One region of the Bradyrhizobium sp. 956_D2_N1_4 genome, then DNA from elsewhere that is predicted to be linked to it. Evidence: predicted binding sites of a transcription regulator. Region 1 holds the regulator's gene; each other region holds the start of a gene.

The links. Region 1 encodes PhoB, which activates phosphate uptake and scavenging genes when phosphate is short. Its sites were predicted from a motif close to TGTCATNNANCTGTCAT; they were not measured.
Region 2: a site for PhoB is predicted at 1,366-1,382, ahead of ugpB (sn-glycerol-3-phosphate ABC transporter substrate-binding protein UgpB). Genes of this name have one in related genera too.
Region 3: a site for PhoB is predicted at 2,171-2,187, ahead of AB7535_RS30630 (YdcH family protein). Genes of this name have one in related genera too.
Region 4: a site for PhoB is predicted at 1,722-1,738, ahead of AB7535_RS22325 (UDP-2,3-diacylglucosamine diphosphatase). Genes of this name have one in related genera too.

What each region holds. Positions count from the first base shown of each region.
Region 1 is NZ_CP197237.1:8,211,073-8,214,590, forward strand. Features, by position in the region: gene pstA (phosphate ABC transporter permease PstA) at 1-130, shown strand, start outside; gene pstB (phosphate ABC transporter ATP-binding protein PstB) at 127-948, shown strand; gene phoU (phosphate signaling complex protein PhoU) at 960-1,676, shown strand; gene phoB (phosphate regulon transcriptional regulator PhoB) at 1,692-2,399, shown strand; gene AB7535_RS38675 (GcrA family cell cycle regulator) at 2,635-3,147, opposite strand.
Region 2 is NZ_CP197237.1:7,782,737-7,786,254, forward strand. Features, by position in the region: gene ugpB (sn-glycerol-3-phosphate ABC transporter substrate-binding protein UgpB) at 1-1,312, opposite strand, end outside; gene AB7535_RS36785 (CaiB/BaiF CoA transferase family protein) at 1,533-2,735, opposite strand; gene AB7535_RS36790 (organic hydroperoxide resistance protein) at 2,921-3,346, opposite strand; gene AB7535_RS36795 (MarR family winged helix-turn-helix transcriptional regulator) at 3,501-3,518, shown strand, end outside.
Region 3 is NZ_CP197237.1:6,469,998-6,473,515, reverse strand. Features, by position in the region: gene purE (5-(carboxyamino)imidazole ribonucleotide mutase) at 1-200, opposite strand, end outside; gene AB7535_RS30650 (GGDEF domain-containing protein) at 342-1,055, shown strand; gene AB7535_RS30645 (hypothetical protein) at 1,118-1,369, opposite strand; gene AB7535_RS30640 (hypothetical protein) at 1,391-1,609, opposite strand; gene AB7535_RS30635 (YdcH family protein) at 1,737-1,943, opposite strand; gene AB7535_RS30630 (YdcH family protein) at 2,273-2,455, shown strand; gene AB7535_RS30625 (NAD(P)/FAD-dependent oxidoreductase) at 2,597-3,518, opposite strand, start outside.
Region 4 is NZ_CP197237.1:4,688,325-4,691,842, reverse strand. Features, by position in the region: gene AB7535_RS22335 (Lrp/AsnC ligand binding domain-containing protein) at 360-605, opposite strand; gene thiD (bifunctional hydroxymethylpyrimidine kinase/phosphomethylpyrimidine kinase) at 734-1,534, shown strand; gene AB7535_RS22325 (UDP-2,3-diacylglucosamine diphosphatase) at 1,762-2,574, shown strand; gene AB7535_RS22320 (glycosyltransferase family 4 protein) at 2,574-3,518, shown strand, end outside.

The DNA of each region.
Region 1 (3,518 bases):
CAATTTCGTGCAGAGCCCCTACGCCTACTGGAAGCAGCTCGCCTGGAGCGGCGCGCTGCTCATCACCCTGACCGTTCTTGCCCTGAATATTGGCGCGCGCATTCTGAGCGCCGAGAGGACCGCAAAATGAGTGATCTTTCCGTATCGATGAGCGCGGCCGGTGGTTTGCCGCAGGCGCCGGTGCTGCCCGAAGCTCCGGCCAAGGTGACGGTGCGCAACCTCAATTTCTATTACGGCGAGCACCACGCGCTGAAGAACATCAATCTGGCGCTCGGCACCAACCGCGTCACGGCGTTCATCGGCCCGTCGGGCTGCGGCAAGTCGACCCTGCTGCGCATCTTCAATCGGATGTACGACCTCTATCCGGGCCAGCGCGTCACCGGTCAGCTCATGCTCGACCAGACCAACGTCCTCGACCCCAAGCTGGACCTCAATCTGCTGCGCGCCCGCGTCGGCATGGTGTTCCAGAAGCCGACGCCGTTCCCGATGACGATCTACGAGAACATCGCCTTCGGCATCCGCCTTTACGAGAAGATCTCGAAGTCCGAGATGGACGACCGCGTCGAGAAGGCGCTGCGCGGCGGCGCGCTGTGGAACGAGGTCAAGGACAAGCTCAACGCCTCCGGCCTGTCGCTCTCCGGCGGCCAGCAGCAGCGCCTCTGCATCGCCCGCACGGTCGCGGTGCGGCCCGAGGTGATCTTGTTCGACGAGCCCTGCTCGGCGCTCGACCCGATCTCGACCGCCAAGGTCGAGGAGCTGATCCAGGAGCTGTCCGAGAACTACACGATCGCGATCGTCACCCACAACATGCAGCAGGCGGCGCGCGTCTCCGACAAGACCGCCTTCATGTATCTCGGCGAGCTGATCGAGTTCGACGACACCAGCAAGATCTTCACGTCGCCGACCGACCGGCGCACGCAGGATTACATCACCGGCCGGTTCGGCTGAGGAGACGGAACATGGGTTCTGAACATACCGCAAAGGCCTTCGACACCGACCTCCAGGAGCTCACGCGCCTGGTCGCCGAGATGGGCGGCATCGCCGAGCGCATGATCGTCGATTCCGTCGACGCGCTGATCCGCCGCGACGTCGCGCTCGGCCAGCGCGTCGTGACCATCGACGCCGAGCTCGACGCGCTCCAGAAGAAGATCGAGGAGCGCGCCGTTCTCACCATCGCGCGCCGCCAGCCGATGGCGGTGGATCTGCGCGAGATCGTCGGCGCCATGCGCGTCGCGACCGATCTCGAGCGGATCGGCGACCTCGCCAAGAACATGGGCAAGCGCGTCGCGGCGCTGGAGACGGATTTCCATCCGCTCAAGCTGTTCCGCGGCCTGGAGCACATGACCGACCTCGTGCAGCAGCAGGTCAAGTCGGTGCTGGACGCCTATGCCGCGCACGATCTGCCGGCGGCGATGGCGGTGTGGAAGGGCGACGAGGAAGTCGACGCCATCTGCACCTCGCTGTTCCGCGAGCTCCTCACCTACATGATGGAGGATCCGCGCAACATCTCGTTCTGCATCCATCTGATGTTCTGCGCCAAGAACATCGAGCGCATCGGTGACCACGCCACCAACATCGCCGAGACCGTGTTCTACATGATCGAGGGCCAGGCGATCACCGACAAGCGGCCGAAGGGCGACATGACGACCTTCGCCACGACGGTCCCGAACACTTAAGGAGCGACGAACACCATGGGCGCACGCATTATGGTGGTTGAGGACGAGGAAGCTCTCACCGAGCTTCTCCGCTACAACCTCGAAGGCGACGGCTATGACGTCGAGACGGTGATGCGCGGCGACGATGCCGACACCCGCCTCAAGGAGCATATCCCCGATTTGATCGTGCTCGACTGGATGCTGCCGGGCCTCTCCGGCATCGAGCTGTGCCGGCGGCTGCGCACCCGGCCCGAGACCAAGCAGCTCCCGATCATCATGCTCACCGCGCGTGGTGAGGAGAGCGAGCGGGTGCGGGGTCTTGCGACCGGCGCCGACGACTACATCGTCAAGCCGTTCTCGGTGCCGGAGCTGCTGGCACGCGTGAAGGGCCTGCTCAGGCGCGCCAGCCCGGAGCGGCTCGCCACCGTGCTCGCCTATGGCGACATCGAGCTCGACCGCGACAAGCGCCGCGTGGCACGCTCGGGCCGGCCGATCGATCTCGGCCCGACCGAATATCGCCTGCTGGAGTTCTTCCTGGAGCATCCCGGCCGCGTGTTCTCGCGCGAGCAGCTGCTCGACAGCGTCTGGGGCCGTGACATCTACATCGACGAGCGCACCGTCGACGTCCATATCGGCCGTCTGCGCAAGCTGCTCAATCTCGGCCGCGAGCAGGACCCGATCCGCACCGTCCGCGGCGCGGGCTACGCACTGGACGATCGCTTTGCGAAGGCGGAGCAGGCGTAGCTCGGTGAGCTGCGGCCACACTCTCGGTGTCGTCCCGGACAAGCGTAAGCGCGGGTCCGGGACACCCACCGCGAGTGATTATTGTGCCAAAAGGTAACTCCGAGTCCCCGTAGCCACATCTTGCGGTGGTTAAGGGTCCCGGATCTGCGTGCGCTTGAGGCGCGCTTGTCCGGAACGACATCGGATTTGTTGAGCCGCCATCGTGTGACGGCTCCTTTCTGAGCTCAGAACGACTTCAGCGCGGACCTGGCTTCGCCGGCGCGCGCCGGCGATCGGCCGCGGGCTGATACGCCACGCGCGAGTGCTGGGCGCAGTAGGGCAGGCCGGAGAGCGCCTTGCCGCCGCAGAAGAAGAAATCCGGGCTCGAGGGATCGCCGACCGGCCAGTGGCAGGTGGCCTCGTTCAGCTCCAGCAGCGACAGCCGCTGGCTCATCGGCACGACGTTGTCGTAGGTGACCGGTTCGGCCTCGACCTCGACTTCGAAGGCCTGCGCCAGCGCGGTGTTGCCGCGTGCGATCGGGCGGGTCACCCGCATCATGTGCTGGGCGGGGCGCGCCTTGCGCGGCCGCGGCGCTGCCGATGAAGGGCTCTTGGCGCGGCCCGACAGGCCGAGCCGGTGCACTTTGCCGATCACGGCATTGCGGGTCACATTGCCGAGTTCAGCGGCGATCTGGCTGGCCGAAAGTCCGGCCTCCCAGAGCTTTTTCAGCTGCTCGACGCGATCATCCGACCAGGTCAAAACGGTCATTGCACCCTTTCCTTCGCCGGCGCCTGCCATCCTGGCGGCCGCACGGCGAATGCCTAAGCTTCGAAAAACCCGTGCCGCCAGAATCCCTTAAGGCTCGCCGGGCGCACCAGATGCGCCCGAACGCTTACGCCGGTACATGAGGACTTAGAGGATCAGAACTGCTGCACGAGATGTCGTATCTGACAAGCCAAACGCTACAATATGGCGTGACTCACGCGCAAGAGTCCGCCGACTCGCTTCCACATGTTCCGTGGCGGAAATACGCAAAATCGCCACCGCAAGACTACGGATTTTGCGTTTCGCGAGGCTTTCCGGGCGGCATTGACACCGGTTTCACCAGGCATAAGATAGTCACACGTGCCGCCCTTAAA
Region 2 (3,518 bases), 430 kb from region 1:
TGACGGCGGTCTTTTCGAACTGACGCAGCATAGTGTTGCCGCGCTCGACGGCAGCATCCAGCGCCTGCTTGGCGGTCTTCTTGCCGGCCAGCGCCTGCTCGATCTCTTCCGACCAGACGTCACGCAGCTGAACCATGTTGCCGAGGCGCAGACCGCGCGAATTGTCGGTCGGCTCCTTGTTGGTCAGCTCGATCAGCGGGGTCTCGAGATAGGGCTGATCCTTGTAGAAGCCCTCTTCCTTCGCCTTGGCGTAGGCCGCCTTGGTGATCGGCAGATAGCCCGAGGCCTTGTGGATGTAGACCTGGCGATCGGTGTCGGAGAGGAAGGTCAGGAACTTCGCCACGCCCTTGTATTCGTCGGCCGACTTGCCGCCCATCACCCAGAGCGAAGCGCCGCCGATGATCGAGTTCTGCGGCGCGCCCTTGACGTCCGGATAGTATGGCATCGGCACGGCGGTGAAGTTGAACTTGGCCTGCGCCTTGACGTTGCCGAAGAACGCCGACGAGGTCAGGTAGATCGGGCATTCGCCGGAGGTGAAGCGGCCTTCGCCGGTGTTGGTGCGGCCGGCATAGTCGTAGGTCTTGGTCTTCTGGAGCTCGACCAGGGTTTCGAGATGCTTGACCTGAAGCGGGCCGTTGAACTCCAGCACGGTGTCGAAGCCGTCGAGGCCGTTGGCCTTGCTGGCGAGCGGCACGTTGTGCCAGGCGGAGAGCTGCTCGAGATTGACCCAGGTGACCCAGGAGCCGGAGAAGCCGCAGGTGTCATGACCCGCAGCCTTCAGCTTCTTGGCGGCCTCGAACGTTTCCGGCCAGGTCTTGGGGATCTCGACGTTCGCCTTCTTGAGCTCGTCGAGGTTGACCCACATGACGGTCGACGACGAGTTGAACGGGAACGACAGCATCTCGCCCTTCGAGGTCGAGTAGTAGCCGGTGATGGCGGGCAGATAGATCTTGGGGTCGAACTTCTCGCCGGCCTCGGCCATCAGCTTGTAGACGGGTTTTACGGCGCCGGTCGCGGCCATCATGGTCGCGGTGCCGACTTCGAACACCTGCATGATGTGCGGGGCGTTGCCGGCGCGGAACGCTGCGATGCCGGCGTTCATCGTATCGGGATAGTTGCCCTTGTAGGTCGGGATCACCTTGTAGTCGGTCTGCGAGGCGTTGAAGTCGGTGGCGAGCTTAACGATGACGTCGTTGTTGGCGCCGGTCATCGCGTGCCACCACTGGATTTCGGTCACGGCCAAGGCCGGCGATGCGCCCATGCCGATCGTGATCGCAACTGCGGCAGCCGCCCCAAAGTGTCGAAGAGCCATCAAGTAAACCTCCCTTGGCCGTCAAAAAGAAGCGCTTGCGCTAGCAGCGCCATATGACGTTCACATGACTGTGTAAGCGGGAGAAACGAAAGCAGCAAGCGCGGCCAAAAGGGAAGCCGTCAAATAGGCGAATGCCGAGCGCGCAGCCTCCTCCGTTCGCGGCGCACATGCGTGCCCGCGCCGCAGTGCGGCATTTGCTCGGGTGAGGCGGCGAGGGCGTCTAGCGCTTGCGCTCGGGGCCGCAGACGGTGCCCTTTTCGACCATCGCGTCGATCTCCGATTTGGAGTAGCCGAACTCGCCCAGCACCTCCTGGGAGTGCTGACTGAATTTCGGCGGCAGGCGGCGCAGGCTCGGCTTGCTGCGATCGAGCCGGATCGGCGAGGCCACGCCCTTGTACCAGTCCTTCTCGATGACATCGCCGCGGGCGATCGTGTGCGCGTTGGTCAAGGCCTGGTCGATCTTCTGCACGGGACCTGCGGGCAGGCCGGCGGCGAGCAGACGATTGCACAGCGGCTCGGCCTCGTGCTGGCTGAACACGGCGGCGAGCTCGGCCCGCAGCGCCTCGCGATTGGCGATGCGGTCCTTGTTGCGGGCAAAGCGCGGATCGGTGCCGAGCTCGGGCTTGCCGATCTCCTTGGCGAGCTTGCGGAAGGTGCCGTCATTGCCGACACCGATGAAGATATCGTCGGTCCTGGTCGGGAAGATCGCGTAAGGCACGAGGTTGGGATGCTCGTTGCCGGTGAGCGATGGCGGCTTGCCGTGCATGAAATAATTCGCGGTGTGCGGATGCATGATGGCAAGGCCGGTCTCGTACAGCGTCGTCTCCAGGAACTGGCCCTGGCCCGAGCGCTGCCGCTCCGACAGCGCCATCAGGATGCCGATCGCCGCATAGAGGCCGGTGGTGATGTCGACCAGCGGCACGCCGATCCGCATCGGCCCGCTCTCCGGCGAACCGGTCGCCGCGATCATGCCGGTCATCGCCTGGATGATGGCGTCATAGCCGGGATTGCCGCCGCGCGGTCCGTCGGCGCCGAAGCCGCAGATCCGGCAATGCACGAGGCGCGGGAATTTCTTGCTGAGCACATCGTTGCCGATGCCCCATTTCTCCAGCGTGCCCGGCTTGAAATTCTCGATCAGGACGTCGGCGGTCTCCAGCATCTTGAGCAGCACGAGGCGGCCGCCCTCGGAGGCGAGGTCGAGGCCGATCGAGCGCTTGTTACGGTTGATGCCGATGAAATAGGCAGCGTCTTCGTCGTGGAACGGAGGGCCCCAGTCGCGCACCTCGTCGCCGGCGGGCGGCTCGACCTTGATCACGTCGGCGCCGTGGTCGGCGAGGATCTGGGTGCAGTAGGGACCGCCAAGCACGCGCGTGAGATCGATGACGCGCAGTCCGCTCATTGCGCCCAAAACGGCTTCAGTCATGCCTTCGCTTCCCCTGTGTCGATGATTGATCACAGGCCTAGCGAGGTTTTTTTGCGCCAGCAATGGCTTGGTGCGTGGGGGCGTATGCGGTGCCGCCGTGCAATCCCGCAACGTGGCAAAACAACTAGACTAAAGGGAAGCGGCCGGCCCGAGGGGGATCTCGGGCCAGCCAATCCGCCGTTTGATCAGACGACCGTCAGGCGAACGTCGACATTGCCGCGCGTGGCATTGGAGTAGGGGCACACCTGGTGGGCCTTCTCGACCAGCGCCTCGGCTTCCGCCCGGGCAAGGCCCGGCAGCGAGACGGCGAGATCGATGTCGAGACCGAAGCCGCCGGCCGAGCGCGGGCCGATGCCGACGGTGGAGGTGACCGAGGCGTCAGCCGGAACCTTCGGGCCGCCCTGCGAGGCCACGAACTTCATCGCGCCGATGAAGCAGGCGGCATAGCCGGCCGCAAACAGCTGCTCGGGATTGTTGCCGGCGCCGCCTCCGCCGCCGAGTTCCTTCGGCGTGGTGAGCTTGACGTCGAGCGCGCCGTCGAGGGTCGCGGCATGGCCGTCGCGGCCGCCGGTGGCCTTTGCGCTGGTCTTGTACAGGACGTTTACCGACATTTTCGTCTCCTCAGGTCTTCGGGTTGGGGTGGAACCTGCATCGCAAACAATTAGATTGCGCGCAATTGAAATTTGCATGCCTCACATTTAATTGTTCGCAATTGAATGTACGGCCGCCCGGTCCCAGAATGGAGGAAACCGCGTGAGATTCTCGATGCCCCGGAAACTATCG
Region 3 (3,518 bases), 1.7 Mb from region 1:
CCACCCGCGCCGGCGATGATGACCTTGTAGCCTGCCGCCTTGGCACCCTTGGCGAATGCAAACAGCCGGTCGGGGGTGCGGTGTGCCGAAACGATGCGGGTCTCGGCGGCAACGCCGAGCGCTGCGAGCGTGTCGGCGGCATGCCGCATCGTCTCCCAGTCCGACTGGCTTCCCATGATGATGGCGATCGGCGCGGTCATGACGTCAATTGTGCTCGGAAAACAGAAAGATAGGCCAGATTAACGGTTCCGGCCGGTGGCTCGCAAGGCGGTGGCAAGGAGAAGGGAATGCACTATCCTGTCTTGGTGAATCCCCGCAAGCCTTCATTGAGCAGGATGCCCATGAAGAAACCAAAAAGGGCGAGCGCTGCGAAGGCCAAAAAGGGCCGGAAAGCCAGCGCCAGCCGGTCCAAAGCCGCCCCCAGGCGGCTGGCGAAGCGCTCGGCCAAGCCGGCGCGGCGCGGAGCGTCGGCCGCCGACGACACCAGGGCGACCATCCGCGGCTTGCGGAGCAAGCTCAAGGAGGCGGAGCGGCGGGTTGCGGAACTGGAAGCTGCGGCCGACACCGATTTCCTGCTCGAGATTCCGAACCGGCGCGGCTTCGAGCGCGAACTCGCGCGCGCCATCGCCTACATGAAGCGCTACCGCGCCAGCGGCGCGCTGATCGTCCTCGACGTCGATCGCCTGAAGCCGATCAACGATTCCTTCGGCCATGCCGCCGGAGACGAGGTGCTCAAGGCGATTGCGGCCACCCTGACGCGGCAGGTCCGCGCCTCGGACGTGGTCGGCCGGCTTGGCGGCGACGAGTTCGCGCTGCTGCTCTGGAATCTCAGCGAGACCGACGCCAAGGCGAAGGCCGCGACTTTCGAGCAGGCGATCGACGAATTGTCGTTTGCCTTTCGCGGTCAGCGCGTGACCGCGGGCGCGTCCGCAGGTGTCGCGCTGCTGGGAGCGCAGTCCGATGCAGGCCGCGCGCTGGAGGAGGCTGATGCCGCCATGTATGTGCGCAAGGCGCACCGGCGGCACGAGCCGCTGATCAGGCTGGTCAGCAACTAGGGCACGATCTTCGCGACAAATGCGGACCGCGTTGCGCGGAGATCATGCTCAAGCAACAACCCTTACAGCGTGGCCAGATCTTCCGGCACGTTGCCGAATTTACGCAGCAGCGTGGCGTCGCCGAATTCGCCGGTCATGGGATCGCCGCTGCGACTGAACGCAACCGCGCCGATATGGCCGGCACCGTGCGCCAGGATCTCGGCGCGCCGCAACGCGGCCGCCGAGCTCTGGCATTCCTCCGCGGCGCCCGCGACAGGCGATCCGTCGGCATCGATCAGGAAGGGCATTGCAACGTAGTAGGTCACATCCGACATGGCGTTGCTCCGATGTTGAACTCAGGCGGCGCTGCTGTTGCCCCGCACTTTGCTGCGTGCGGTCTCGGGAATGCAGCCGGCTGAAATCGCCGCCTGTAATTCTTCCAGCTCTGCTTCCAGATATTCGTTGGCCATGATCAGCGCCTTGATGGTGCTGCGCAGATTGCCGTCGCACATCGCGATCGCCTGGTCGCAGGCCTGTTCATAATGGCTGTTGTCGAGAAGGGCGGTTGCCGACATCTGCGTTGTCCTCGGGGTTTTCCTGGGCGTTTCCTGGGGCGTTGGGATGTCCAAATGTTCCTATTTTGTTCTTTTCGAGTCAAGCGGATTCGGATGCGGCGAGCTGCCACGAAAAAGGCCTCGCGGTTCAGGCGATGATGTCCGGCGTGATCTGGTCTTCGATGAACGCGATACGGTCGCGCAACAACAGCTTGCGCTTCTTCAACCGTTGTAACCGCAACAGGTCTGGGGCAGGCGATTGATGCATCGCATCGATCGCGGCGTCGAGATCTCGGTGTTCTTGCTGCAACCGGGTGAGCTCGGCTTCGAGCTCACGCTCGTCTTCATTGGTCATGTTCGCGGTGGCCGAAAACCCGATGGGCGTGAGATTCAAGGCTGTGGATGCCCTGTGGAAATTATCGTCCTTGCGCGCCGTGATCGCAAGCGATCTCGGGCCGCCGCTCACCGAACTCTCGCAAGATATTTCGACGATTCGTTGCGGCGTTGCGCAAGCACATTGATATCATGGATTTTTCCAGCGTGGTTCCTTACTCACGATTCGTTACATATGAATTTTCAAAAATGACGCTGCGACGACGGATACATATCGACAGAACGAATCGGTGATGTACACTTGTTTGTCCGGATCGAATCCAAGGTTTCCCCCTACCGAGGAGGTTTCGAATGACAATTCAGGCACATCTGGTTGAATTGGAACGGAAGCACAAAACGCTCGAAAACGAATTGCACGAAGCTCTCGTGCACCTTTCAACAGACGACCTGCAAATTGTTGAGTTGAAGCGACGGAAGTTGATGGTCAAGGACCAGATCGAGCGTTTGAAGCACACCGGCGACACGCTCCACTAGTAACCCCTGTAACAGTGTAGAGTTGAACTTACCCTTTCATGCAGGGGTGAGAGCTATTGCGCTCATCCCTGCATGAAGGTGCGCAGCGTGCAAAGTTATTTGCGCGGCGCTTGGAGCCTTTCCGCTCCGATGGAAAATCCCCTAGATGCCTGCGAGCTCGGCGACGTGATCCGCGATCGCGAGCGACGACGTCAGTCCCGGCGATTCGATGCCGAACAGGTTGATCAGGCCTTCGACGCCGTGATCGCGCGGGCCCTGCATCAGAAAATCCTGCGTGGCCACCGCCGGCGGCACGATCTTCGGGCGAATGCCTGAATAGCTCGGCATCAGCGCGCCGTCGGGCAGCGTCGGCCAGTATCTCCGGATCGCCGGATAGAAGCGCTCGGCGCGTGATGGATCGACCTCGTAATTGATCGTCTCGATCCACTCGACGTCGGGGCCGAAGCGTGCCTGCCCGGCCATGTCCAGTGTCAGATGCACGCCGAGCCCGCCTGGCTCGGGCACCGGATAGATCAGGTGCGAGAACGGTGCCCTGGCGTTGCAGCTGAAATAATTTCCCTTGGCGAGATAGGCCGGTGGAATCCGGTCGATCGGCATGCCGTCGATGTGGCGTGCGACCGTTGTCGCCGAGAGCCCGGCGGCGTTGACGAGCAAGCCGCATTGCAGCGTCATCGGCGCTTCGCCGCCGGCCTCGATCTCGATCACATCGCCGGCTGCCTTGGCGCGGATCAGCGGGGTGTGAAACGCGAAGGCCGCGCCGGCCGCCTCGGCCTCGCCGCGCAGCGAGAGCATGTAGGCGTGGCTGTCGATGATGCCGGTCGATGGCGAGAGCAGCGCGGCATCGCAGGCGAGCGCCGGCTCCAGCGCGCGCGCGGCCTCGCCGGTGAGCAGCTGCATGTCGAGCACGCCATTGGCCTCGGCATGCGCTTTGATCGATTGCAGCTTCTCGGTCTCCTTGGCGCTGGTCGCGACGATCAGCTTGCCGCAGTTCTTGTGCGGGATGCCGCGCTCGCCGCAGTAGCGATACAGCTCGTGCTTGCCGCTGACGCACATGCGCGCCATC
Region 4 (3,518 bases), 3.5 Mb from region 1:
CGATCCGTGCGAAAAGAGCATTCCAGGGTTGTATGTTCAATGAAATATTTCACACTTTGCGCGCGGCATAAGTGCACGCGATCGGGCCGCCGAATTGTTCCTCCGCGGACCTAAGCGCGTGGGCTACGAAGCAAAGGCCCCAACCACTTGGAGACTATCCGTTTTTTGAACGGACATTGGCGCGATGTCGACGCGGCCGTCATCGATGAAGCGAGTTGGGCCTTGCCAGCGCGAGAGGGGGGCGAGCGCTGGATGATGCATGCGATGGTCAAAATCCGAAGAACTCACTTTGAGCACAATTGGTCCGCTGCGCTGTCTCGGAAGCGGACTTCCCATCCGGCCCTCTGTGAGTGCACACCCTAGCTCGCGCCAAACGCCTTGAAGGTGATGATGGTGAGGGTGTCCTGGATGCCCGGCAGCACCTGCACCTTCTCGTTGATGAAGTGGCCGATGTCGGTGTCCTTGTCGACGTAGAACTTCACCAGCAAATCGTAATGGCCGGCCGTGGAGTAGATCTCGGAGGCGATCTCGGCTTCGGCAAGCGCGTTGGCGACCGTGTAGGACTGGCCGAGCTTGCATTTGATCTGGACGAAAAAAGGAACCATTGCAGTCACTCCGAAGCATATCTGGCGGCTAATAGGCCAAAATCGGCCGGATTTAGCAAGCGAACTTGCGGGCCACCGGGGTGCGCGCTAGGACGGGTGATGGTCTCAAAAACGCGGAAAATCGCCCCATGACGACGCCCGTGGCGCTCACCATCGCCGGCTCCGATTCGAGCGGCGGCGCCGGCATCCAGGCCGACCTGAAGACCTTTGCCGCGCTCGGCGTCTATGGCGCCTCCGCGATCACGGCGCTGACGGCGCAGAATACGCGCGGCGTCACCGGCATCCACGCGGTGCCCGCCGAATTCGTCACCGCGCAGATCGATGCCGTGTTTTCCGATCTCGAGGTCGGCGCGGTGAAGATCGGCATGGTGGCGCAGGCCGCCAGCATCGATGCGATCGCAGCGGCGCTGTCGCGCTGGAAGCCGGGGCATATCGTGCTCGATCCCGTGATGGTCGCAACCTCGGGCGATCGCCTGCTCGCCGCGGAGGCCGTGGAAGCCCTGCGCAGGAAGCTGATGCCGCTGGCGTCGGTGATCACGCCCAACCTGCCCGAGGCCGCGGCTCTGCTCGACGAGCCCGTCGCGACACGCGAGGCCGAGATCGAGAGCCAGGGGCGCCGGCTGCTGGCGCTGGGCTGCCGCGCGGTCCTGATCAAGGGCGGGCACGGCGAGGGCGCCGAAAGCATCGACTATCTCGTCGAGGCCGAGAACACGATCGCGCTTGTGGCGCCGCGCGTCGCCACCCGCAACACCCACGGCACGGGGTGCTCGCTGTCCTCGGCCGTCGCGGCGGGGCTTGCCAGGGGCGAGGATCTCGCGCGGGCCGTGCGGAACGCCAAGGCCTGGATCAGCGCAGCGATCGCGGCCGCCGACCGCTTCAGCGTCGGCCACGGCCACGGGCCGATCCATCATTTCCACAAATTTTACTGATCCGGGCCGCGAGCGCACCGCCGGCGGCGCGCGGGACCGCTGCCGTTAACCTGTTCAGCCATCGGTTCCGGGCGTCTTGCGGAGGCCGTTGCGGCGTCATGTCGCCTGATTGTCGCATGCGACTGATATTCGCGGGGCGGGCGAGGCGAGGTTTGATTCGTATCCGAGGGTGCCTCAAAGGTTCATTGGTCATCCCCCTGTCACGGGATATTGTTACAGGCTGTCGCATGGGAAGTTACGATGTGAGTGACGAGGGCCCTGAAAGGCGCTTTCGCACGTTGTTCATCTCCGACGTTCATCTCGGAGCCCGCGGTTCTCAAGCCGACCTTCTGCTCGACTTCCTTCGCTACCACGATGCCGATACGATCTATCTCGTCGGCGATATCGTCGACGGCTGGGCGCTGAAATCGAGCTGGCACTGGCCGCAGTCGCATAACGACCTGGTCCAGAAGCTGCTGCGCAAGGCGCGGAAGGGCGCCAAGGTCATCTACATTCCCGGCAATCACGACGAATTCCTGCGCAACTATTACGGCACGCATTTCGGCGGCATCGACGTCGTCGAGAACACCGTCCACACCGGCGTGGACGGCAAGCGCTACCTCGTCATCCACGGCGACATCTTCGATCTCGTGGTGCAGAACGCGCGCTGGCTCGCCCATCTCGGCGACAAGGCCTACGACTTCGCGATCCAGATGAATCGCTTCGTCAACTTCTTCCGGCGCATGTTCAAGGTGCCCTATTGGTCGCTGTCGCAATGGGCCAAGCAGAAGGTCAAGAACGCCGTCAACTATATCGGCGCGTTCGAGCAGGCGCTCGCCGCCGAAGCGCGGCGTCACGACGCCGACGGCGTGATCTGCGGCCACATCCACTATGCCGTGATCCGCGACGAGGGCGGCATCCGCTACATGAATTGCGGCGACTGGGTCGAGAGCTGCACGGCGCTGGTCGAGCATGACGATGGTCATTTCGAGATCATCACCTGGGCGGATCAGGCGCGGAAGCCGGCACAAGTCCCGCAGGTCGCAGCAAGGGCCGCTTGATGCGCATCCTGGTCGCGACCGACGCCTGGCACCCGCAAGTCAACGGTGTGGTTCGGACGCTGACCAAGCTCGCAGACGCCGCCAAGGGGTTCGGCGTCGAGTTCACGTTCCTGACGCCGCAATCGTTCCGCACCTTCGCGATGCCGAGCTACCGCGACGTGCGGCTTGCCATGCCGCGCCCGGCGCGAATCGCGAAGCTGATCGAAGAGGCGCGCCCCGACAGCATCCACATTGCGACGGAGGGGCCGATCGGCCTGATGGTCCGCCGCTACTGCCGCCAGCGCAAGCTGCCGTTCACGTCCAGCTTCCACACCCGCTTTCCCGAATATGTCCGCGCCCGCGTGCCGGTTCCGGAATCCCTGATCTGGCGGGCGCTGCGCCGATTTCACGCGCCCAGCCGCGCCGTGATGGCGGCAACGCCGGCGCTCGCCTGCGAGCTTGGCGAACGGGGCTTCGACAACGTCGTGCTGTGGCCGCGCGGCGTCGACACCAGCCTGTTCCACCCCCGTGGGATCGACCTCTGCCTGCCGGCGCCGGTATTTCTCTCGGTCGGCCGGATCGCGGTGGAGAAGAACCTCGAGGCGTTTCTCGATCTCGATCTGCCCGGCACCAAGGTGATTGTCGGCGACGGCCCGGCGCGGGTTGCGCTGGAAGAGGCCTATCCGGATGCGATCTTCCTGGGCGAGAAACACGGCGAGGCGCTGGCGGCAATCTATGCGGCGGCCGACGTGTTCGTGTTCCCCAGCAAGACCGACACGTTCGGCCTGGTCCTGCTGGAAGCGCTCGCCAGCGGCCTGCCGGTTGCGGCCTTCCCGGTGAAGGGCCCCCGCGACGTGATCGGCGATGCACCGGTCGGCGCCCTCGATCACGATCTGCGCAACGCCTGCTTCGCGGCGCTCGACGTGTCCCGGCAGGACTGCGTCGAATTCGCCGCCAATTACACC